DNA from 3 places in the Janthinobacterium glycogeni genome. Region 2 is predicted to be linked to each of the others. Evidence: predicted binding sites of a transcription regulator. Region 2 holds the regulator's gene; each other region holds the start of a gene.

Region 1 (7,756 bases), on a different contig from region 2:
GAAAAGGCAAAAAATTAGGGCTATGCTCGGCTCAGCCACGCGCGCCGGCCATCGGCTGCGCTGCCGCGAGCCGGCTATTGTCGCACGGCCGGGCCGGTAAGCCGGCATTTTCCACACAAACAGCATGGCTGCCAGCCGCAGCGAGCTAACTGGCGTTCATTTGATCTAACACAAGGTCATCGCGTTTTTGCGCCTGCCGAGCCCCATTCTCGCGCCAAACCGGTAACTGGCGTGGAACCTGGCACGCCATCCGGCGTCTATCTCTTTGCTTGTTTCACCATACGCCGCATCCGGTGCGCCGGGTGTTTTCTGGATCAGCTTTTCATTGAGGTAGAACATGTTCACAAACAGTATGTTTCCCAGTCTCAGCCCGGCCCTGAAGTCCCATCTCGAGGCCCAATGCAATTTCGCCACGGAACTATCGCGCAAGATGTTCGATACGGCGCAGCAATTGAGCGAGCTGCATCTGCGGCTGGCGCAAGACTTGCTGCAGGAGTGGAGCAACGCCAGCCAGCAACTGCTGGGCGCGCGCGACACGGGCGAGTTCATGTCGCTGGCCGCCAGCCAGTTGCAGCCAAGCAGCAACAAGCTGCAGCAATACCAGCAGCAGCTCGGCAATCTCGTCGCCAACGCCAATGTCGAGATGAACCGCACGGCAGAGAACCACCTGCCCGAAACGAGCCGCACGGCCGTGGCCTTCGCTGACGAAGTGGTGCGCAAGACGGCCGAGGAAACGGAAAAAGCCACGCAGCGCCAGCGTGAAATGATCGAAAAAATGCACGCCACGGGCCACCGCGACGGCGCGGGCCGCAGCCACGATACCGGCAGGCAATCCGATCAGGCGCATTGAGCGCCTGCACAAACCACTTGACCCCCACTTGACAGCAAGGAGAGCGACATGGCTAGCAATCAAGGTAATGAACAGGGCAAAGGCGCTGGCAGCAGCCAGAAAGCCGGCGAATCGGGCAGCGCCAAAGGCCCGGCCAAGCGCGGTTTCGCCGCCATGAACGAGGAGCAGCAACGCGAAATTGCCAGCAAGGGCGGCCAGGCAGCCCATCAAAAGGGCACGGCGCATGAATTCGACTCGGAAGAAGCACGCCGTGCCGGGCAGAAAGGCGGTGAAGCCGTCAGCCGCAACCGCGAACACATGGCGGAAATCGGCAGGAAAGGCGGCGAAAGCCGGCAATCGGCCCAGCGCGCCAATGAAAACCGCAGCAGCACGGCGGGACGCAGCGGCGGCAGCGGCCGGCAGGGCGGCAAGGACGAAGACGACAAGGGCTGACCGGGCTGGCGGGATTGGCCGGGCTGAGCGGCTTAGCCCGGCCACGCGCGGCTTGGCGCGGGAAGGCACAGGGCGGCCCTGGCGGCTCCGTGCAGGGGCTGGCGCAGCGCAGGGCGCGGCGGTATGGTACATTCTCGCCTTACCGATACCTCCGCGCCACGTCCCGCCCTTCCCCGCATGCAGCCATCCCTGAAATACCTGAGCGCCTATTCCGAACAAACGCAGGCACAAGTGCAGCAACTGATCGCGCAAGACAAGCTGGGCGAAGTGTTGTTAAAACGCTACCCGAACGCGCACGATGTGCGCAACGACAAGGCTTTATATCAGTATGTGCAGGACTTGAAGAATGAATTCCTGCGCAATGCCGACCCGATCAACAAGGTGGCGTTCGACAGCAAGATCCATGTGATCCAGCATGCGCTGGGCTTGCATACCTCGATCTCGCGCGTGCAGGGCGGCAAGCTCAAGGCAAAACATGAAATCCGCGTGGCGACCATGTTCAAGGAAGTGCCGCTGGAATTCCTGCGCATGATCGCTGTGCACGAACTGGCGCACGTCAAGGAAAAGCAGCACGACAAAGCCTTCTACAAGCTGTGCACATATATGGAACCGCAATACCACCAGTACGAATTCGACGTGCGCCTGTACCTGACCCAGCTCGACCTGGCAGGCCAGCGCCTGTGGTCGTAAAGGCTGGCGCCGGATGGCGTAAAAAAGCCGCCTGCAAAACAGGCGGCTTTTTACATGGCGACTGGCGCGCCGGCGTGGCCGGCGCCAGGTTCAGGTTCAGGTTCAGGCGGCGTTCTTGCGGCGAAGCATGAAGCCCAGCAGGCCCAAACCGCCCAGCAGCATGCCGTAGGTGGCCGGTTCCGGCACGGCGCTCACGCTGGCGGAGATATTGTCGACCTGGAAGGTACGGAAGGCGCCCTCTTTCCACGATGCCGACAGCAGATTGTCGAAGCCCGTGAAGTTGTAATTGCTGAAAGTATGGCTGCCGTTGAGGCTGAAGGTTTGCGTTACCGTGCCGCCACCCACCTGGTGGCCGACAAACGTGACGTCGAAGGAACCCGGCAAGCTCACGAAGTCGGCCAGGCTGATCGAGCTCAGCGAGAAAGCGCCACCGTCGGCACGCGACAGGGTCGTTGTCGACAGCGCTGTCGCCCCCAGGCCGGCCGAGCCGGCGTAGGCGAAGCTGCTTTGATGTGCCGAACTCAACAGACCCAGGAAACTGCTATCGAAATTGTAGCCGCCTTCGGAATAGGAGGGGAACAGGGAAGCGAAGTGGCCGGGTTGTTCCAGCGGATCGAAAGTGATCGTGGTGGTTTGCGCGTGGGCGCCGCCAGCGGCGAGGATGGCGGCGACAGCGGTCGCGCGCAAGAAGGTCATAGGTTTCAAAATAGCATCCTTTCGAGATGATGAAGTAGCGTGGTTGTGGCAACTTGAAATGGACCGGCACCTTTTTTGGGGAGTCTGTACAACGCTCGTCGGTGTCCGATATTCCTAACTTTTGAACCATGTCAGTAGACCACAGCCATACCTAAAAAGCATCTTCATTTTCAAAAAAACATGCCTTCACTGCAATTTTTTTGCCATATTTTTATTAATTAACTCATCAGGGCCGATCAATTTTCCCATGCGGAAATAAAAAAGCCATGCAGTGCGTACTGCATGGCCCTTTCAAGCGACAGGGAAAATAGTTGCCTGACGGCGGAAGCACGGCCAGACAAAAACGGCGTTACGGCGCACACTCCTTCAGGCGCTGCACCAGCGCGGCAGGATCGGCGTCGGCATTGAGGAACGCCGCGTGCTGCGGGCGAATGAAACCCTGCTCCTTGCCGTTTTGCACGAAAGCAATCAAGCCATCATAGAAACGGTCAACATTGAGCAGGCCGATAGGCTTGGCATGCAAGCCCAGCTGGGCCCATGTGAGCATCTCGAACAGTTCTTCCAGGGTGCCATAGCCGCCCGGCATGGCGATGAAGGCGTCGGACAGGCTGGCCATCATCGCCTTGCGCTCATGCATGTCCTTCACGATGAACTGGCGCGTCAAGCCCATGTGGCCCACTTCGCGCTCCACCAGCTGGGTGGGAATCACGCCCGTCACTTCGCCGCCCAGGCGCAGCACTTCATCGGCGATCACGCCCATCAGGCCCACCTTGCCGCCGCCATACACGAGCGAGATATTTTCCGCCACCAGCACGCGCGCCAGTTCGCGCGCCGCCACGGCATAGTCCGGCGAGACGCCCGCGTTGGCGCCACAATACACACATAAAGCCTTGATCACAGTATCCCTACCCTTTCAATTCATCGATCGCCGCCTCGACTTCGAGGCGTTCCTTGGCGTCCAGTGCCATGCACTCGGCCGCCTTTTCATACAGGGCCAGCGCTTCCGCCAGCTTTTTCTTTCCATCGAGCATATTCAATGCGCGCGCATATTCGCTGTGCGCCAGCGCCGAATATGGCGTCAGGGCCAGCGCCGTCTTGAAGTGCTGGTAGCCGTCTTCCTTGTTGGCGCCATAGGTCAGCCCCCCTATCATGGCGCCGACCTTGTCGATAATTTCCGTATGATAAATCCCAAACGCGATATGCGCTTCCGCATGCATGGGCGCCACCGTCATCGTGCGGTCCAGGCTGTTGCGCACGCGCGCGCCCATGCCTTGCGCCAGGGCCTTGACGACGGAAGTACCGAGCGCGTAGCGGCCCAGGCTGTAGGCATGCCAGTAGTAGCCGGCCGGATTGTCCGGCTGCTCGCTCTGCTGGCGCTCGCAGCGCTCGGCCACCTCCTCGTACATGTCGAGTTTCTGGCTGTCGTTGCCTTCCAGGTGCGTGGCGTAGATGCAGGTGGCCTTGTGCGCCACCGCATAGCCGGGCACGCCGACAGCCAGGCCCAGCTTCACGGCCCGCTCGAAGTCGCCCGCATGGAAGGCCAGCCAGGCTTGCACCAGCGCAGGGTGCGTGGGAAACGGTTCCACATCGCCCGCATGCAGGCGCGCCCAGGCCGCTTCCAGGGTCTGCGGCGTGTAGACATATGCTTCGTCCGGATAGGGGAATTGTTTCCAAGCCATATCTCTCTCCAGTGATGGACGACGTGGCGCCAGCAGCAGCGTCAGTCGTTCTTGAGTTTGGTCACATACTCTTCCGACAGTTTGCGAAACAGCAAATGCGTTTCATTGCGCAAATAGGGGCCGATCAGGGACAGCACCTGGTAGCAGCCGCGCGCCAGCGCATCGGACATCGATTGCTGCTCGCTGTACTTGCGCGGATTGCGCACGTATTCGTACGACAGCCAGTAGGTGGCGACGACGACCATATTCGTCGCCATGGCGGCCACTTCCATGTCCGACGCCTCGAGCGACTGTTCGCTGCGCAAATCTTCGCACAGCTGCGTGGCCACCTTGATCTTGTGCGCCAGGATCAGTTTGAAGTGCAATTCCAGCTTGCGGTTGCGCGACAACAAATCGTTGAGGTCGCGATAGAAAAAGCGGTAGCGCCAGATCAGTTCGAACATTAGGTGCAGATACAACCAGACATCCTCGATATTCGAGCGGCGCCCGTCGGGCACGGTCAGGATGCGTTCGATTTCCGCCTCGAACTGGACGAAGATCGAGTTGACGATGTCGTCCTTGTTACGGAAGTGGTAATACAGGTTTCCCGGCGAAATGTTCATCTCTTCCGCAATCACGGTCGTCGTGATATTCGGCTCACCAAACTCATTGAACAGGCGCAGCGACAACTCCAGGATGCGTTCGCGGGTACGGCGTGGTGCTTTTTGTAGCATGGCGGGCAATCTCTCTGTGTTCTGCCTCAAGCATACCACCTAAGATAGCTGTAATGAAACACTCCGCCCCCGGGCGCCAACGAAAAGCCAGGGCAAGAAAAAGCCTGCTCGCGCAGGCTGGAGAGATGCGGCACCGGCTCAGGCCGGCGATGCTTTTTTCTTCGCCGCCGGCCTGGCGGCGGGCTTGCTCACGGGCTTGACCGCGGTGCGCGGCGCCGCCTTGGCCGGCGTCTTGGCGGGCGTCTTGGCGGGCGTCTTGGCGGGCGTCTTGGCTGTCGTCTTGACCGGTGCCTTGACGACGGCCGCCTTCGGTGCCGCTTTCGGCGCCGCCTTTACCACGGGCTGGGCCGCAGCCTTCGGCTTGACCGCCGGAGCGGCCCTGGATGACAGCGCCGCTACCTGCACGCTCAAGGCATTGATCCTGGCGTGCAGCGCGGCGATATCGTTTTGCATGGGCACGCCGATGGTGGCCAGTGCGCGCGCCACGCGCTCCTCAAACACCTGTTCCAGCTTGTCCCAGGAACCGCTGGCCTGCTTGCCCACGCCATCGGCCAGTTTGCCGACGCTGCCGCTGACATCGGCCACCTTGTCTTCGGCGCGCTTCTGGAATTCCGTGCCTTCCTTCACCAGCCGGGAAAACACGCGTCCGCCCTCTTCCTGCGCCTTGGCGAAGGCGCCCAGGCCCGCTTGCCAGATCTGCTGCGCGGACGAGCGCACGGCGCTTGCCAATTCCGTGTCTTCCGCCAGTTCCTTCAATTTCTTTACCATCGCCAGCTCCCGTCATGTGAAAGGCCATGCCACTACATGGATGTTTTTATTCTAGAGAGCAAAACTAGAGACGGGAGTCTAATTCGATGGAAAGCTGCTGCTCACGGTGCGCCAGCGCACGCTGCGGCCGGCTGCTTGCGCGCAGCAAACGCCTAAGCCGCCGCTTTCACGGGGCCATGCAGCAGCTTGTGCAGGCGGAAGCCTTCGCGGATATTCTCGCGCAGCACGGCGCCTTTCCACGGCTTGGTGTAGAAGCGGTCGACGGCGCCGCGGTTGATGGCCGCCATGATGGGCGTCAGGTCGGCAAAGGCCGACAGCATGATGCGGAAAGTGTCGGGGCACAGGTGCTTGACCCGCTCCATGAATTCGGTGCCGCTCATGAGCGGCATGCACTGGTCGCACAGGATCACCTGCACCTTGTGGCGCGCCAGGATGTCGAAGCCCTCGGCCGCCGTCTGCGCCGTCAGGATGCGGTAGCCGTCCTGCGCCAGGAAGTCGCTGAGCACGTCGAGCATGAAGACATCGTCGTCGACGATCAGCAAGGTTTGCTGCTCTTCGCTGTCCGCATCCTGCGGCGCCTGCAGCTGCTGGCCTTTCATCAGCATCTGCTCGAATTCTTCCTGCGGCACGGGGCGGCTGAAATAATAGCCCTGCATCTCGTCGCAGCCGTGGCGCCGCAAATAAGCCAGCTGCGCATCGTTTTCCACGCCTTCGGCGATCACGTCCAGTTTCATGCTGTGCGCCATGCTGATGATGGCCAGCACGATGGCCGCGTCGTCCGGATTGCTCGTTACTTCGCGCACGAAGGCGATGTCGATCTTCAGCTTGTCGATGGGGAAGCGCTTCAGGTAGGCCAGGCTGGAATAGCCGGTGCCGAAATCATCGATGGAAATCTGGATGCCCAGCGCCTTCAGGTTGCGCAGCACGGAGATGGTTTCCTCGGCATTCGACATCAGCGAGCTTTCCGTCAACTCCAGTTCCAGCAGGTCGGGCGCGATATCGTACTTGCGGATGGCCTTGAGCACTTCCTCTTCCAGGCCGCCGACGAAGAACTGGATGCCCGACACGTTCACCGACAGGTGCACGGGGCCGATGCTGCTGGCGCCCCACTCGCTGATCTTCTTGCACGCCTCGTCGAGCACCCAGTTGCCGACGCGTACGATGAGACCCGTTTCTTCCAGCAGGGGGATGAACAGGGCCGGCGAGCCCATGCCCTGGCCGGGACGGCGCCAGCGTATCAGGGCTTCGGCGCCGCTGATGCGCCCCGAGATGATGTTCACCTTGGGCTGGAAGAACAGCACGAATTCCTCGTTGTCGATGGCGCGCCGCAAGGCGTTTTCCATGTCCAGCCGCGCCATCGATTGCGCATTCATTTCCGCCGTGAAGAAGCGGAAGGCGTCGCGCCCCGCTTCCTTGGCGCGGTACATGGCCGTGTCGGCGTATTGAATCAGGGTATCCGCATCGACCGCATCCTCGGGGAACACGGAAATGCCGATGCTGACCGTCACCGTCACCTCGTGGCCCTGCAAGTCGAAGGGCTTGCGCATCGCCTCGCGGATCTTGTCGACCACGCCCACGGCATGCTGGGCGCCTTCGGGCAGCAGCAGGATGGCGGCGAATTCGTCGCCGCCGAAGCGGCCGATGGTGTCGCGCACGCGCAGGCAATCGACGAGGCGGCTGGAAAACTGGCGCAGCAGGTCGTCGCCGATGGTGTGGCCCAGGGTATCGTTGATATTCTTGAAGCGGTCGACATCCATGAACAGCACGGCCACGGCCCACTGGTGTTCGGCCGCCTGGGCCAGCGAATGGGTCAGCGAGGCGAAAAACTGGCTGCGGTTCGGCAAGCCCGTCAAGGTATCGAAATGGGCCAGCTTCATCAGGCGCTGTTCGGCATCCTTGCGCTCGGTGATGTCGCGCGCCACGGCCAC
Region 2 (7,756 bases):
TGCTTGAAGTGATGAACAAGAATGGCCAGGACATCAGGGCCAGCAAGCATCTGGATGAGCCCGACTATTTCATTACCAATTTCAGCTTGGTGCGCATGGACTTGACGGGTAAGCCCAGCTATATCGTATCGGGCAACAAGCTCACGCATTATCCGGCCGACGATTCGTCCGATATCGACCAGCCCTTCGTGCGCAAGCTTACGCCCGGCATGCCGCCGTTGAACATGAATGCGGAACTGGCGCATATCGACCAGGACAATACCCGGCTGCAACTGCACCGCAAGGTCGTGATCGACCGCGTGGCCAGTCCGAAGGCACAGAACCTGACGGTCAGGACGGAAGCGCTGACGGTGTTTCCGGACGAAGAACGAATGGAAACGGACGTGCCTGTCAATATCCTGACGGGCGCCTCGCGCATCAATGGTATCGGCATGAAGGCCAATAACGCCACTGGCGTGGTGGAAGTGCAGAATGCGCTGCGCATGGTCCTCCCGCCGAAACCGCGCCCGGCCGCGGCGGCAAAATGACAGAATGAAACAAGGAAACCATACTATGAAGAACATCTTGCTGTTGAGCGTATTTTCTCTGGCCCTCATGGGCGTGGCGCATGCCGAGAAGGCCGATTCCGAGAAGGAAGCCGTCATCACGGCGCGTAGCGGTCACGTCGATGACGTCAAGCAGATTCGTACCCTGACGGGCGACGTCGTGCTGGTCAAGGGCACGCTGACCATGAAGGCGGGCCGGGCCCTGATCACGGAAGACCCGCAAGGCTACCAGTTCATCACCTTCTGGGCCGATCCCGGCAAGCTGGCCACCTTCCGCCAGAAGCGCGATGGCGCCGGCGACCTGTGGGTCGAAGGCGAAGCGGAGCGTGTTGAATACGACAACAAGACGGAAGTGGTGAAACTGTTTTCCAAAGCCAAGCTGACGCGCCTGGAAGGCACGAAAGTGACCGACGTGGCCAATGGCGCCTTCATCTCGTATGACAGCCGCAAGGAAGTATTCAAGATGGAAAATTCCGACAGCGGCACCAGCACCTCCGATGGCGGCAGCGTGCGCATGGTGATCCAGCCGAAGACCAAGGCGCCCGCGGCGGAGAAAGCCCCGGCCACGCCTGCGCCAGGAACGAAATAATGGACAATACCCGTTGCGGCAGCACCCTGATCGTTCGCGGACTGCAAAAAACCTATGGCAAGCGGCAAGTCGTGCATGATGTCTCGCTGCAAGTCGAATGCGGCGAAGTGGTGGGGCTGCTGGGCCCGAACGGCGCCGGCAAGACCACCTCGTTCTACATGATCGTCGGGCTGGTGCCGTCGGACGGCGGCAGCATCGACATCAGCGGCGTGGACATTTCCAGCCTGCCGATCCACCGCCGCGCGCAGATGGGCCTGTCGTATCTGCCGCAGGAGGCGTCCGTGTTCCGCAAGCTGACGGTGGAAGACAATATCCGCGCCGTACTGGAAATCCAGACCGTCGAAGGCCGTCCTTTGAAGAAGGCCGAGATCGAGGAACGCCTGGATAAACTGCTGGCCGACTTGCAGATTGAAAAGTTGCGCGAGAATCAGGCGCTGTCCCTGTCGGGCGGCGAGCGCCGCCGCGTGGAAATCGCCCGTGCCCTGGCCACCGATCCCCGTTTCGTGCTGCTCGACGAACCGTTTGCCGGCGTCGATCCGATCGCCGTGATCGAGATCCAGCGCATCGTGCGCTTCTTGAAGGAGCGCAATATCGGCGTGCTGATCACCGATCATAATGTGCGCGAGACGCTGGGTATTTGCGATCGTGCCTACATCATCAACCAGGGCTCGGTACTGGCGTCGGGACGCCCCGACGACATCATCGCGAACGAGTCGGTACGCCGGGTCTATCTGGGCGAACACTTCCGCATGTAAGCCAATGAAACAATCATTGCAGCTGCGCACTTCGCAGCACCTGGCACTGACGCCGCAGTTGCAGCAATCGATACGCCTGTTGCAATTGTCTACGCTGGAATTGCACCAGGAACTCGAGCAACTGCTGACGGACAATCCCTTGCTCGAGCGCCTAGACGATCCGCTCGACCGTTCGCTGCGCCTGCTGTCCGACGGGGCTTTGAGCTCCACGGCGGCGCCGGCCGAAGCGCCGCCCCAGCCGCCTGGCCAGGAGGCGCCCGCGGCGCCGGCCGAAGTGGAAACCTTTGACGGCGAGGCGGGCGAGGGCCCGGCCGCCGCCGATGGCGGCGACAGCGACTGGAGCGAAGCGAGCCGGGGCAAGGCGCCCGACGACGAAGATTCCCGCCCGCAACTGGAGGCCCATCACTGCACCCTGCGCGAACACCTGATGGAGCAGATGCGCGTGACGGTGCTTGAATTGCGCGACCGCGCGCTGGTCGAGCTGATCATCGACGCGCTCGATGATAATGGCTATCTGGAAGAGTCGCTCGACGACATTCTGGCGCGCCTGCCGGAAGAGCTGGAAATCGATGCCGACGAGATGCGCACGGCCTTGTCGCTGCTGCAAAGTTTCGATCCGCCCGGCGTGGGCGCGCGCAATGCATCCGAATGCCTGGCCCTGCAAATCAAGCGCTTGCCGCACATCGCCATGGTGACGCGGCGCATGGCCCTCGTCATCGTGGAAAAGCACCTGGCCTGGTTTGCCCAGCGCGATTTCAACAAGCTGAAAAAAGCCCTCGACTGCGACGATGAAGACTTGCGCGAAGCGCAGACGGTGATTCGCCAGTGCAATCCGCATCCGGGCGCCGTGTTCGCCTCGGACGTGTCCGATTACGTGGTGCCCGACGTCGTCGTCAAGCGCGCGCGCAATGGCTGGCAAGTGACCCTGAACAACGACGTCATGCCGCGCCTGCGCGTGAACGCCATGTACGCCAACCTGCTCAAGCAGGGCAAGGGCGAAGGCGCCATGGGCGCACAGTTGCAGGAAGCCAAGTGGCTGATCAAGAATATGCGCCAGCGCTTCGACACGATCCTGCGTGTGGCGCAGGCGATAGTAGAAAGACAAAAGAACTTTTTCTCGCATGGGGCCGTTGCCATGCGCCCCCTTGTGCTCCGTGAAATAGCTGATACACTGGGTTTACACGAGAGTACTATCTCGCGGGTAACAACTCAAAAGTACATGCTGACCCCGCACGGCATGTTCGAGTTGAAATATTTCTTTGGTAGCCACGTCGCCACCGAAGCGGGGGGCGAAGCGTCATCGACGGCGATACGGGCATTGATCGTGCAACTGACAGGAGCAGAAGACCCTAAAAATCCTTTATCCGACAGTAAGATTGCGGACATGCTGGGGGAACAAGGCATGGTGATTGCGCGACGTACTGTTGCCAAATACCGGGAAGCGTTAAAAATTCCGCCAGTGAGCCTGCGTAAGTGTTTGTAAGTTTTTTTCGGTTCCTCTGCGGGCCGGAGTCGATGGACCGCACGAACCCGATCATCTTTAGGAGTGTGTATGAATCTCACCATCAGCGGACATCATCTCGAAGTGACACCAGCCATCCGTGAATACGTACAAACGAAGCTGGAGCGCGTGAAACGTCATTTCGATCAAGTCATCGATATCGCCGTGATTCTGACCGTGGATAACCTCAAAGAGAAAGAAAAACGTCAAAAGGCCGAAGTCAACCTGCGTTTGAGCGGCAAGACCGTCTATGTGGAAAGCCTGGCGCACGACCTGTACGCCGCGATCGATACCCTGATCGACAAGCTCGATAGGCAAGTGATGAAATACAAAACCAAAGTGCAAGGGCACGGTAAAGAGGCGATCAAGCATCTGCCAGACAACTCCGAGGAAGACGCCGTCGTCGCCGTCTAAGGCCACCCGCTTCCAGCAGTTGTGATCAACTAAGGGCGCACATTGCGCCCTTTTTTGCGTCCAGCGAAACGCAATGTGCCCCGCGCAGGCGCTAGAATGTTTGCACTTTCACTTCTTTCCTGCCTGCCATGAGCGACCTCGTCCAGATTTCCATCCGCCACCGCACGGGCCACATCGTGCTCGACCGTCCAAAAGCCTTGAATTCCCTGTCGCTGGAGATGGTGCGCGCCCTGAGCGCGGCCTTGCTGGCCTGGCGCGATGATCCGCAGGTGGACGCCGTCATCATTCGCTCCAGCAGCGAGAAAGGCCTGTGCGCCGGCGGCGACATCCGTTTCTTTTACGATGCGGGCCTGGCCACGCCGCAAGGGGGCAGCGCGCTGCTGGAAGATTTCTTTACGGAAGAATACGCTTTAAATCATTTGATCCATTTTTATCCGAAACCGTATATCGCTGTGATGGATGGCGTGGTGATGGGCGGCGGCATGGGCGTGGCGCAAGCGGGGCCCGGCAACCGCCTGCGCATCGTCACGGGCCGCACGCGCATGGCCATGCCGGAAGTCAATATCGGCCTGTTCCCCGACGTGGGCGGCAGTTATTTTTTATCCCGCCTGGCAGGCCAGCTGGGCCTTTACCTGGGCTTGACGGGCTTGACGATCAACGCGGCCGACGCCCTGTACACGGGCCTGGCCGATGTCTACCTGCCCGAGGCGCAGATGGGGGCGCTGCTGGCCCTGTTCGAGTCGACGCCGGGCGAGGCCTTGCCGGTCGCCATCAAGGCGCTGGCGGCCCCGTTTCAGGCCGAGGCGGGCGCTTCTGCCCTGGCCACGGCGCGCGCGGCGCTGGACCGCCATTTCAGCGCGGGTTCGGTGGCGGCCATCATGGCCTCGCTGGCGCAGGACGATGGCGCATTCGCCGCCAGGGCGCTGGCGGCCATGCGCCTGCGCTCTCCCTTGATGATGTCGGTGACTTTGGAATTGCTGCAGCGGGGCGCCCACCTGGGCGTGGCCGATTGCCTGCGCATGGAGCGCACGGTGGTGCGCCGCAATTTCGAGCATGGCGAAGTGCTCGAGGGCGTGCGCGCGCTGGTGGTCGACAAGGACAATGCGCCGCGCTGGAATCCCGCCAGCCTGGACGAAGTCGACGCGGCCATGGTGGCGCGCTTCTTTGTGCCCGTCTGGCCTGCGCAGGCGCATCCGCTGCGCCACCTCGATTAACTAGGAGCGCTCGCGATGGCGCAGTACGACTCTTTCCTTGGGGCCGAAATACTGCGCCAGCCGCTCCGCCATGTACACGGAGCGGTGCTGGCCGCCCGTGCAGCCGAGGGCCACCGTCAGGTAGCTGCGGTTGTCGGACTTGAACGACGGCAGCCATTTCTCGATGAAGGCGCGGATGTCGGCCAGCAGCTCCAGCGCGCTCGGCTGCGCGTCGAGGAAGGCGATCACGGGCGCGTCGCGGCCATCGAGCGGGCGCAGGGCCAGGTCGTAATAGGGATTGGGCAAGGCCCGCACGTCGAAGACGAAATCGGCATCGAGCGGCACGCCCAGCTTGAAGGCGAACGATTCGAAGAACAGGGTCAGCGGCGCGCGTTCGGAGGCGACGATATCCTTGATCCACGCGCGCAGTTTGTTGGCGCTCAGTTCCGAGGTATCGATCACATGGCCCAGCTGCTCGATGGCCGACAGACGTTCGCGTTCTTCCGAGATGCACTCGATCAGGGTGCGACGGCTGGCCGGATTCTGGTTCGGGCGCAATTCGTGGGACAGCGGATGGCTGCGCCGTGTTTCCGAGAAGCGCGCTACCAGCGAATGCGTGGTGGCTGTCAGGAACATGACCTTGACGTCGTGCCCCTGGTCGCGCAGCAGCGCGACATTGTGCGGCAAGCTGACGAGCGACTCGGCGCTGCGCGCATCGACGGCCACGGCCAGCTGCGGCGTGCCTTCGTCGAGCAAGGTTTGCACCAGGCTGGGCAGCAAGGCCGGCGGCAGGTTGTCGACACAATAGTAGCCGGTATCTTCCAGCACATTGAGCGCGACGGATTTACCGGAGCCGGATATTCCGGTGATAAGGACGATATGCATACACCGATCATACAATAAAGATCGGCGCTCTGCTCCCAAGGCAATTATCTTTACAAATTATTGCAATTATTGTTCGAGCATTGCTTGTTTAATTGTTGCCATGGGCGTCAATGTGGGGTCAGACCCGTCGGGTCGGACCCCGGTAATTAGTCACCACTCATTGCCAAACGTTGCCGCTCCATGAACTCCTGCAAGGTATCGATGCCGCGCAGCTGCAGTATCGTGTTGCGCACGGCCGCTTCCAGCAGCACGGCGATGTTGCGGCCGGCGGCGACGGGGATGACGACCTTGCGCACGGGCAGACCGAGTACGTCTTCCGTAGGGAACAGGAAGGGCAGGCGCTCGACTTCTTCTTCCAGCGCGTTGCGGCGCACCAGGTGCACGATCAGTTTCAAACGCATCTTGCGGCGCACGGCCGTTTCGCCAAAGATGGCCTTGATGTCGAGCAAGCCCAGGCCCCGCACTTCCAGCAGGTTTTGCAGCAGGGGAGGGCAGCGGCCTTCGATCATGTTGGGCGCGATGCGCGAGAATTCGACGGCGTCGTCGGCCACCAGGCCGTGGCTGCGCGAAATCAGCTCCAGGCCCAGCTCGCTCTTGCCCAGACCCGAATCGCCCGTGATCAGCACGCCCACGCCCAGCACGTCCATGAACACGCCGTGCATGATGATGCGCTGCGCCAGTTTTTTCGACAGGTAGACGCGCAGGAAGTCGATCACTTGCGCGGCCGGCAGCGGGGTGGAGAACAGGGGAATGTTTTGCTCGTCGCAGATGGCGAGGATGTCGGGCGGCGTTTCCAGCCCTTGCGCGATGATCAGCGCGGGCGGACCGCCGGCGATCAGCTCGCCGATCACGTGGGTGCGCGTGTTGACCTTCAGGCGCTGATAGTAATTGATTTCCTGGTGGCCGAAGACCTGGATGCGGCCCGGATGGATCAGGTTCAAGTGGCCTACCTGGTCGGCGGCCGACGAGACGTCGCCCGAGATCAGGCGTTCGCCGCCGGGGAAGCCGGCGAACCAGCCCAGTTGCAGACTTTCACGATTATCGTCGTACAGGCGTTGTATCGTCAGCGGCGTTTGCAACATGGCAGTCTTCTTCAGGAGTGGAGGAATACCTGAAGTTTAACCCGCCGCTTGCAGACTGGGTTGCCAATTGACGATGCGCGAATGCACGGATTTCGGTTCCGGATCCGTGGCCAGGGCCGTGCGGAAAGCGTCGTCGGAAAACATTTCGGCGATTTCCGACAGGATTTCCAGATGTTGCTGGGTGACATGGTCGGGAATCAGCAGGAAAAACAGCAGATTGACGGGTTTGCCATCGGGCGACTCGAATGGAATCGGCTCGGCCAGGCGCACAAAGGCGCCCAGCGGCGATTTCAAGGTCTTGCTGCCCTTGACCCTGCCGTGCGGCACGGCCACGCCATGACCCAGCCCAGTCGAGCCCAGGCGTTCGCGGGCAAACAGATTGTCCGAGACGGTAGAGCGGGCGATGCCGTAATTGTTTTCGAAGATCAGGCCGGCTTGCTCGAAGGCGCGCTTTTTACTGGAAACTTCCAGGTCCAGCAGGACGTTTTCGAGGGATAATATTTTGCTAAGATTAGTCATGACACTCAATGAAATGGTGCAATGCGCAGAGGGCTTGCGAGCCGAATTATAGGCCTGTTTTCGCGGCCTGTAACGCCAATTCTCAACAGTATACGCCCGCTGCGGGCGCAGTGGGCGCTACAGCCAATGTGGTCATCATTTTAGCAAAAAAATAACATCGGCGTGTATCGGCTATTTCTTGATTAAAAACACGCGGCGCGCCGGTTTTTCCGCCGCCGAATGCCGATTTTCCGATTTTTCAGCGTCTTTGACATGCTCTGCGGCACTACTGCA
Region 3 (7,756 bases), on a different contig from region 2:
TCTACCCGCACACGTCCAACTGGGATTTCATGGTGGGTCTGTTCGGCAAATGGGCACTGTCCTTGCCCTTCCGCTGGCTGGCCAAGGATTCATTGTTCCGCGGCCCGATGGGCAAGGTGCTGCGCTACCTCGGCGGCGAACCCGTCGACCGCAGCACCACCAGCGGCACGATCCAGCGCCAGGCCGAACGCATGCTGGCCGCCGACTGGTACTGGCTGGCCATCACGCCGGAAGCGACGCGCAGCTACCGTCCGAACTGGAAAAGCGGCTTTTATCACCTGGCCGTGGCCGCCAAGGTACCCTTGCTGCTGGTCTACATCGACTACCCGAACAAGGTGCTGGGCGTCGTCGACCATTTATACTTGACGGGCGACAAGGAGGCCGACATGGCCACCATCGCCGCCGTGTATGCGGGCCACCAGGGCCTGCATCCTGAAAAAGCGGCGCCCATCGTGCTGTCGGAGCGCCGTCCCGGTTCTTAATTCAGTCCCATCAGCACCACGCCGGCGGCCGTCAAGGCCACGCCTGCCAGGCGCAGCATGCGCTCGGCCAGCACCTGGCCGATGAAACGTCCCGCGCACAGCAGGATAGCCGAGGCCAGCATGAAGCCGCATGCGGCCGCTGCGGCCGGCAATTCCTGGCCATGCGCATTGCCATGCGCCAGCGCAAACAGGCCCACCAGTCCCATGCCGAGCCAGTTCGGCAAGGCCAGCGCCAGCGCGATGGCCAGCCCCACCAGCGCCACCGTGGCGGCGATGCCCGCTTCCAGCCCGGGCACCGTCAAGCCCGCCATGCCGGCCAGTGCGCCCAGCAGCATCATGCCGAGAAAAGCGGCGGGCTGGGCCAGGCTGAGGCGCTGCTGGCCGCCCCAGAGACCCACGCCCAGCATGGCCAGCAAATGGTCGATGCCCGTGAACGGATGGACGAAGCCGGCCAGGAAGCCGGCGCTCTCGCCATGACCGGGGTGGGCCATCGCTGGCAAGGCCAGCAGGCACAGGGCCGCCACGGCGGCTGTTTTCTTCATCAGTCTTGCCCTCATTGCAGCTCCTTGCCTGGTTGATCGAGCAAACCTTGCTCGCGGATAAAATCGATGACGACCTGCACGCCGTCGCCGCTGCGCAGGTTGGTAAACACGAAGGGGCGCTCGCCGCGCATGCGTTTGGCGTCCTGCGCCATGATGTCCAGGTTGGCGCCCACGTACGGCGCCAGGTCCGTCTTGTTGATAATGAGCAAATCCGAGCGCGTGATGCCGGGCCCGCCCTTGCGCGGGATTTTTTCGCCGCCAGCCACGTCGATCACGTAAATCGTCAGGTCCGACAGTTCCGGGCTGAAGGTGGCGGCCAGGTTGTCGCCGCCCGATTCGACCAGGATCAAGTCAAGATCGGGAAAATCGGCCTGCATGCGCGCGATCGCTTCCAGGTTGATGGACGCGTCTTCGCGGATGGCTGTGTGCGGGCAGCCGCCCGTCTCCACGCCCATCAGCCGCTCGGCCGGCAAGGCATCGGCGCGCAGCAGGATTTCCATGTCTTCCTTGGTGTAGATGTCGTTCGTGATGACGGCCATGTCGTAGCGCTCGCGCATGCCCTTGCACAGCATTTCGCACAGGGCCGTCTTGCCCGAGCCGACCGGGCCGCCTATGCCCACGCGCAAGGGATTGGAGGTAATCGATGTCATGTTTGCTCTCTCGTTGAATAGTTCAGGAACGGTACAAGCGGCTGTACTGCACTTCGTGCCGCATCGACAGCAGCGACAGACCTGGCGCCCAGTTGCCCATCTCGTCGTCTGCCAAGGTTTGCGCCGTGACGGCCGCCGCTTCCAGGTCCGGCCGCAGCGACAGCAATAGTCTCTGGCCCGCCACCTGCCCCAGCGGCACGGATTTCACGCAGACGAGCACCTGGTTTTCCGCCCACGCGAACAGCATGGCCAGCAGCGCCTCTTCGCGCGGAATGGTCAGCGCCGCCACGGCGCAGGCATAGGCCGTGGGCAGGGCCACTTCGGGCTGCCCCTGCAGCATGTCGATCAGCACACCGTCGGCCACGCCCAGCTCGGCCAGGAGCTTGGTCAGCGAATAGCCCATCTGGATGGTTTCGGCGCGAAATTCCGCCGTGTCGCGCGAAGCGATGAAGCGCTCGCTCCAGCGCTGCACGGCACGCAGATCCTGCGCTTCAAACGCCTGCATCAAGCGCCAGCACAGGGGCGCCTCCCAGCGCGCCACCACCTGCGCCAGATGCTGCGCGATCCAGTCGCGCGCCGTGGCCGCGTCGTGCACCAGGCCCGATTCCAGCGCCGCTTCCAGCCCCTGCGAATAGCTGTAGGCGCCGATCGGCAAGGCCGGGCTGGCGAACTGCAGCAGATGCAGCAGGGCCGATGCCTGCATCATGCGGCGCCTGGCGTGTCGCCGGGGCGGTGGATTTTCTGCCGCAGCGGCACGGGAGCCAGCAAGTGCTGGCCGTGGCCGTCGTGGTGGCCATGGCCGCCGCCATACGCGCCCGCCTCCGGCTCGAACGGCGCGCTTTCTTCCGTCACAGTCGCTTGCAAGCCTTCGAGCATCTCCTTGAGCACCACGTCCTTGCGGATGCGCAAAAAGCCGTCACCCACCTGCGCCTGCGTATGGCGGTTCCCCAGATGAAAAGCGCAGCGCAGCAGGGTGTGCGCATCCGCGCAGCGCACCAGATAGGTCGGCTCGCGCGCGGCGACGATCTGCACCACCTGCCCTTCCGGCCCGGTCATGCGCTCGCCGTCGCGCAGCACCGTGCCGCGCACGGTGAACACGGCGACGTCCTCGCCATTCGACAGCACGGCGCGCAGCCGGCATTTTTCGCGCTGGTCGTAGGGCAGCACGAGTTGGGCAACGGCGGCGCGGTGATCGTCCGCCGCCAGTTTGGTATGCAAAGTGAGCATGCTTGTCTCCCGCTTAAAATAGAAAATAGCGCTGCGCCATGGGCAGCACGGCGGCCGCCTCGCACACGAGCAGCTGGCCGTCGGCGCGCACGGCGTAGGTTTCCGGGTCCACTTCCATGTGCGGCGTGGCGCCGTTATGGATCATGTCCGCCTTGCGCAGGCCGCGCATGTTTTTCACGGCGATGAGGGATTTATTCAGTTTCAATTGATGCCCGATATCGAGGTCGTAGGCCGCCTGCGACACAAACGTAAACGACTTTTTCAGGCCGCCGCCGAAGGCGCCGAACATCATGCGGTAGTGCACGGGCTGCGGCGTGGGAATCGACGCGTTCGGGTCGCCCATCTGCGCGGCCGCGATCATGCCGCCCTTGAGTATCATCGACGGCTTGACGCCGAAGAAGGCGGGCTTCCACAGCACGATATCGGCGATCTTGCCCGCCTCGATGGAGCCGACCACGTGCGAAATCCCGTGCGTGATGGCCGGGTTGATCGTGTACTTGGCGATGTAGCGCTTGGCGCGGAAGTTGTCGCTGCGCGCCGTGTCGGGCGCCAGCGCTCCCCGCTGCACCTTCATCTTGTGCGCCGTCTGCCAGGTGCGCATGATCACCTCTCCGACGCGCCCCATCGCCTGCGAGTCGGACGACATCATCGAGATGGCGCCGATGTCGTGCAAGATATCTTCGGCGGCGATGGTTTCGCGGCGGATGCGCGACTCGGCGAACGCCACGTCTTCGGCAATCGCCGGATCCAGGTGGTGGCACACCATCAGCATGTCCAGGTGCTCGTCGAGCGTGTTGACGGTGAAGGGGCGCGTGGGGTTGGTCGACGAGGGCAGCACGTTGGACTGGCCCACGGCGGCGATGATGTCGGGCGCATGGCCGCCGCCCGCCCCTTCCGTGTGAAACGTGTGGATGGTGCGGTCCTTGAAGGCGGCCAGGGTGTGCTCGAGGAAGCCGCCTTCGTTGAGGGTATCGCTGTGCAGCGCCACCTGGATGTCCATGCGCTCGGCCACCGACAGGCAATTGTCGATGACGGCCGGCGTGCTGCCCCAGTCTTCGTGCAGTTTCAGGCCGATGGCGCCCGCGCGCACCTGCTCTTCCAGCGGCAGCGGCAAGCTGACGTTGCCTTTGCCCATGAAGCCCAGGTTCATCGGGAAGGCGTCGGCCGCCGCCAGCATGGCGTGCAAATGCCACGGCCCCGGCGTGCAGGTGGTGGCGGCCGTGCCCACGGCCGGCCCCGTGCCGCCGCCCAGCATGGTCGTCACGCCGCTCATCAGCGCTTCCTCGATCTGCTGCGGGCAGATGAAGTGGATGTGCGTATCGACGCCGCCGGCCGTGACGATCATGCCTTCGCCGGCGATGATCTCGGTGGCGCCGCCGATGGCCAAGGTCACGCCGGGCTGGATGTCGGGGTTGCCCGCCTTGCCGATGCCGAAAATCAGACCGTTTTTCAGGCCGATGTCGGCCTTCACGATGCCCCAGTGGTCGAGGATGACGGCATTCGTGATGACGGTGTCCATCACCTCGGCCGCGCAGCGCTGCGACTGGCCCATGCCGTCGCGGATCACCTTGCCGCCGCCGAATTTCACTTCCTCACCGTAGATCGCGTAGTCATGCTCGATCTCGATGAACAGTTCCGTGTCGGCCAGGCGGATGCGGTCGCCCTTGGTGGGGCCGAACATCTCGGCATACGCGCTGCGGGGAATGCTGGCCATCTCAATCCTTTCCCGGTGGTGTGTCCTGCAGTTCGCCCATCACTGCGCCGTTGAAACCGTAAACCTTGCGCTCGCCCGCCAGCGCCACCAGTTCCACCGTGCGCTGCTGGCCCGGCTCGAAGCGCACGGCGGTGCCGGCAGTGATGTTCAGCCGCATGCCGTAGGCGCGCCAGCGCTCGAAGGCCAATGCCGGATTGACTTCAAAAAAGTGAAAGTGCGAACCGACCTGGATCGGCCGGTCGCCCCGGTTGGCCACCACCACGGTGGCCGTGGCGCGCCCCGCGTTCAAGCTGATTTCGCCTTCTTCCAATTGGTATTCGCCTGGGATCATGAGGGGCTCCTGTCAATGTCGCTTGGTTGGTTACGGTATCGGGTGGTGCACGGTCACCAGCTTGCTGCCGTCAGGAAACGTCGCTTCCACCTGGATGTCGGGGATCATCTCGGCGATGCCGTCCATGACGTCGGCGCGCGAGAGTATCTTGGTGCCGTCCGACATCAGCTGCGCCACCGACTTGCCATCGCGCGCGCCTTCCATGATGGCGGCGCTGATCAGGGCCACCGCTTCCGGATAATTCAATTTCAAGCCGCGCGCGAGGCGCCGTTCGGCCAGCAGCGCGGCCGTAAAAATGAGCAGTTTGTCTTTTTCGCGGGGAGTCAGGTCCATGGTTTTCCTTGCGCTTCTTTCCTGATTAAGTGTTCCAGATGCGGGGCACGACGGCGTCGCGTCCCAGCATGGCGGGGCGCAGCAACTGCCATGCTGCCAGCATGATGCGGCGCGCCGCCTCGCTGTCGCCGCACAGCAGGCGCACCACCACCAGCGATTTCATGTGCGTGGCGCCAAACGCGGCGCCGGCCGGCACGGCGATCTCGCGCACGGCCGCCAGCACGGCGGGCGAAACTTGCGTGCCGACGGCGATCAGGGTGGCGCACACGGTGTGCCCACCCAATCCCAGCGGGCTGGCCATCAAGGCGCCGCCGGCGGCCAGCACGCCCTGCTCCCACCACAGCAGCTTGCCGCCGCGGCGGATCTGCACCTGCTGGCTGATGCTGCCCGTGTTAAAAATTTCGCCTGCGGCGCTGCGGCCCAGGCAAACGATGTCGCAGCCGATGTAGCCGGCATCCGCCGCCAGTTCCACCTCATGGCGCAGGCGTACGCAAGCCTGGTCGAAGAAAATGCTTTCCTGCGGCAGCCACTCGATCGCCGCACCGCTGCCCGCGCGCAGCGCGATGTGCTGGCCCGAGACATGGCCGTTGGCGCGGTACCACTTGGCGGCGCCCGGTGACGTGAGCAAGGCGTGCGCGCCCTCGCCCGCCGTGGCGTCGACGGCCAGCTGGTCGCCGCCCACCACGCCGCCGGGCGGATGGATGATGATGGCGTGGCAGACTGCATCGCCTTCCGGGTACAGGGGCTTTTGCACGCGCAGGGGACCGCTGTGCGCGCGCTCGACGAGGCGGCTGACGCCATCGTGCAGCGCAAAGCCCAGGCGCAGGTGCGCCTGCCAGGCGCCGTGTGCGCTCGCTGGTGTCGGCATGACTGGAGGATGGCTGCTGTCTGGCATGCGGGGCAATCGCGTAAATAAGCGATTACCTAAGCAGGATATGTGCCAGCGTCAGGTGACGGAACAATGAGAATCGTGCACCGCGCTGCAGCGGACGCACCGGCTTGGTGCATCGACCGCACCGCGGCGCTTATGCCCAGGCCATGGCCAGGGTGCGCCGTTCGCGCAGCAAGGCCGTAAACAGTGCGGCGCCCAGGGGGCGGCTGAAATAATAGCCCTGCATTTCATCGCAGCCGTGTTCCGTCAGGAAGGCGACCTGCTCGCGCGTTTCCACGCCTTCGGCGATGACGCGCATATCGAGGTTGTGCGCCAGCGAGATGACGGAGCGGGCGATGGCCGCGTCGCTGCTGCTGGTGGTGACGTCGTCGACGAAGGATTTGTCGATCTTCAGCACGTCGATGGGAAAGCGCTTTAGGTAACCGAGGCTGGAATAGCCGGTGCCGAAGTCGTCGAGCGAAATGCCCACGCCGATATCCTTCAGGCGCGTGAGGGCCGCCACGGCCTTGTCCGGGTCGCCCATCACCGTGCTTTCCGTGATCTCGATGCCGAGGCAGGCGGGCGCGATGCCGTACTTGCGCAGGGCCGCCTCGACGAAAGGCACGGTGCGGTCCTGCGCGAACTGCTTGCCGGACAGGTTGACGGCCACCTTGATGCTGCCCAGGCCCGCATCGTGCCACACGCGGATCTGCGCGCACACGCTTTCAAGCACCCATTCTCCGATAGCCGTGATCAAGCCGTATTCCTCCGCCAGCGCGATGAACAGGCCGGGAGGCACCTTGCCCAGCACCGGATTTTCCCAGCGCAGCAAGGCTTCCGCGCCCAGCAAGGCGCCCGTGCGCAGGCACATCTGGGGCTGGTAGTGCACTTCGAATTCGTCGCGGCCGATGGCGCCGCGCAGCTGCTGCTGCATGGCCAGGCGGGCGCGGATATCGCTGCCCATGCGCTCCGTGAAGAAGGCGTAATGGTCGCGCCCCATTTCCTTGGCGCGCACGAGGGCCGTGTCGGCGTGGCGCAGCACGTCGTCGAGGCTGTCGCCGTCGGCCGGGCACATGGCGATGCCGATGCTGGTGGTCAGCGCCAGGCGCTCGCCGTCAACACTCAATTCTTCGCGCAAGCCGGCCAGGATGGTTTGCGCCAGCCCCAGGGTGCGCCCCAGCAGGGCATCGTCCTGCAGCAGGATCTGGAATTCGTCGCCGCCCTGGCGCGCCACGGTATCGCCCTCGCGTACGCAGCCGGACAGGAAGCGCGCCACCACTTGCAGCGCCTTGTCGCCCACGGCCTGGCCGTGCGAATCGTTGATGTTCTTGAAGCGGTCCAGGTCCAGGCACATCAGCACCACCTGCTGGCTGTCGCGCACGGCGTTCGCGCGCGCCTGTTCGAAGCGTTCGCGCAGCAGCACGCGGTTCGGCAAACCCGTCAGCGCGTCATGGTAAGAGAGGAAGTCGATCAGATGCTGTTCGGCTTTGCGCTCGCTGATGTCGAGGAAGACGCCGATGTAGTTGACGACGGCGCCATCCGGGCCGTGCACGGTGGAGGCGCTGAGCAGGCAGGGATAGGTGTCGCCGCTCTTGCGCCGCGTCTG

Evidence for each region. Region 2 encodes sigma-54, which starts transcription at its own class of promoters, with help from an activator protein. Its sites were predicted from a motif close to TGGCANGNAANCTGCTTT; they were not measured.
Region 1: a site for sigma-54 is predicted at 2,857-2,874, ahead of ACQ4W4_RS11645 (PEP-CTERM sorting domain-containing protein). Genes of this name have one in related genera too.
Region 3: a site for sigma-54 is predicted at 6,205-6,222, ahead of ACQ4W4_RS00435 (urease accessory protein UreD). Genes of this name have one in related genera too.

What each region holds. Positions count from the first base shown of each region.
Region 1 covers NZ_JBNYXP010000004.1:159,533-167,288, reverse strand. The annotation lists gene ACQ4W4_RS11660 (phasin family protein) at 338-850, shown strand; gene ACQ4W4_RS11655 (KGG domain-containing protein) at 899-1,282, shown strand; gene ACQ4W4_RS11650 (YgjP-like metallopeptidase domain-containing protein) at 1,460-1,972, shown strand; gene ACQ4W4_RS11645 (PEP-CTERM sorting domain-containing protein) at 2,075-2,668, opposite strand; gene ACQ4W4_RS11640 (LOG family protein) at 3,018-3,563, opposite strand; gene ACQ4W4_RS11635 (tetratricopeptide repeat protein) at 3,574-4,347, opposite strand; gene ACQ4W4_RS11630 (TetR/AcrR family transcriptional regulator) at 4,389-5,060, opposite strand; gene ACQ4W4_RS11625 (phasin family protein) at 5,199-5,828, opposite strand; gene ACQ4W4_RS11620 (EAL domain-containing protein) at 5,981-7,756, opposite strand, start outside.
Region 2 covers NZ_JBNYXP010000008.1:136,756-144,511, forward strand. The annotation lists gene lptC (LPS export ABC transporter periplasmic protein LptC) at 1-527, shown strand, start outside; gene lptA (lipopolysaccharide transport periplasmic protein LptA) at 553-1,134, shown strand; gene lptB (LPS export ABC transporter ATP-binding protein) at 1,134-1,889, shown strand; gene ACQ4W4_RS19475 (RNA polymerase factor sigma-54) at 1,894-3,372, shown strand; gene hpf (ribosome hibernation-promoting factor, HPF/YfiA family) at 3,442-3,804, shown strand; gene ACQ4W4_RS19485 (3-hydroxyisobutyryl-CoA hydrolase) at 3,933-5,018, shown strand; gene rapZ (RNase adapter RapZ) at 5,019-5,882, opposite strand; gene hprK (HPr(Ser) kinase/phosphatase) at 6,029-6,964, opposite strand; gene ACQ4W4_RS19500 (PTS sugar transporter subunit IIA) at 7,001-7,483, opposite strand.
Region 3 covers NZ_JBNYXP010000001.1:86,968-94,723, forward strand. The annotation lists gene ACQ4W4_RS00395 (1-acyl-sn-glycerol-3-phosphate acyltransferase) at 1-482, shown strand, start outside; gene ACQ4W4_RS00400 (HupE/UreJ family protein) at 479-1,024, opposite strand; gene ureG (urease accessory protein UreG) at 1,036-1,674, opposite strand; gene ACQ4W4_RS00410 (urease accessory protein UreF) at 1,697-2,377, opposite strand; gene ureE (urease accessory protein UreE) at 2,377-2,901, opposite strand; gene ureC (urease subunit alpha) at 2,915-4,615, opposite strand; gene ACQ4W4_RS00425 (urease subunit beta) at 4,617-4,946, opposite strand; gene ACQ4W4_RS00430 (urease subunit gamma) at 4,977-5,279, opposite strand; gene ACQ4W4_RS00435 (urease accessory protein UreD) at 5,305-6,147, opposite strand; gene ACQ4W4_RS00440 (EAL domain-containing response regulator) at 6,305-7,756, opposite strand, start outside.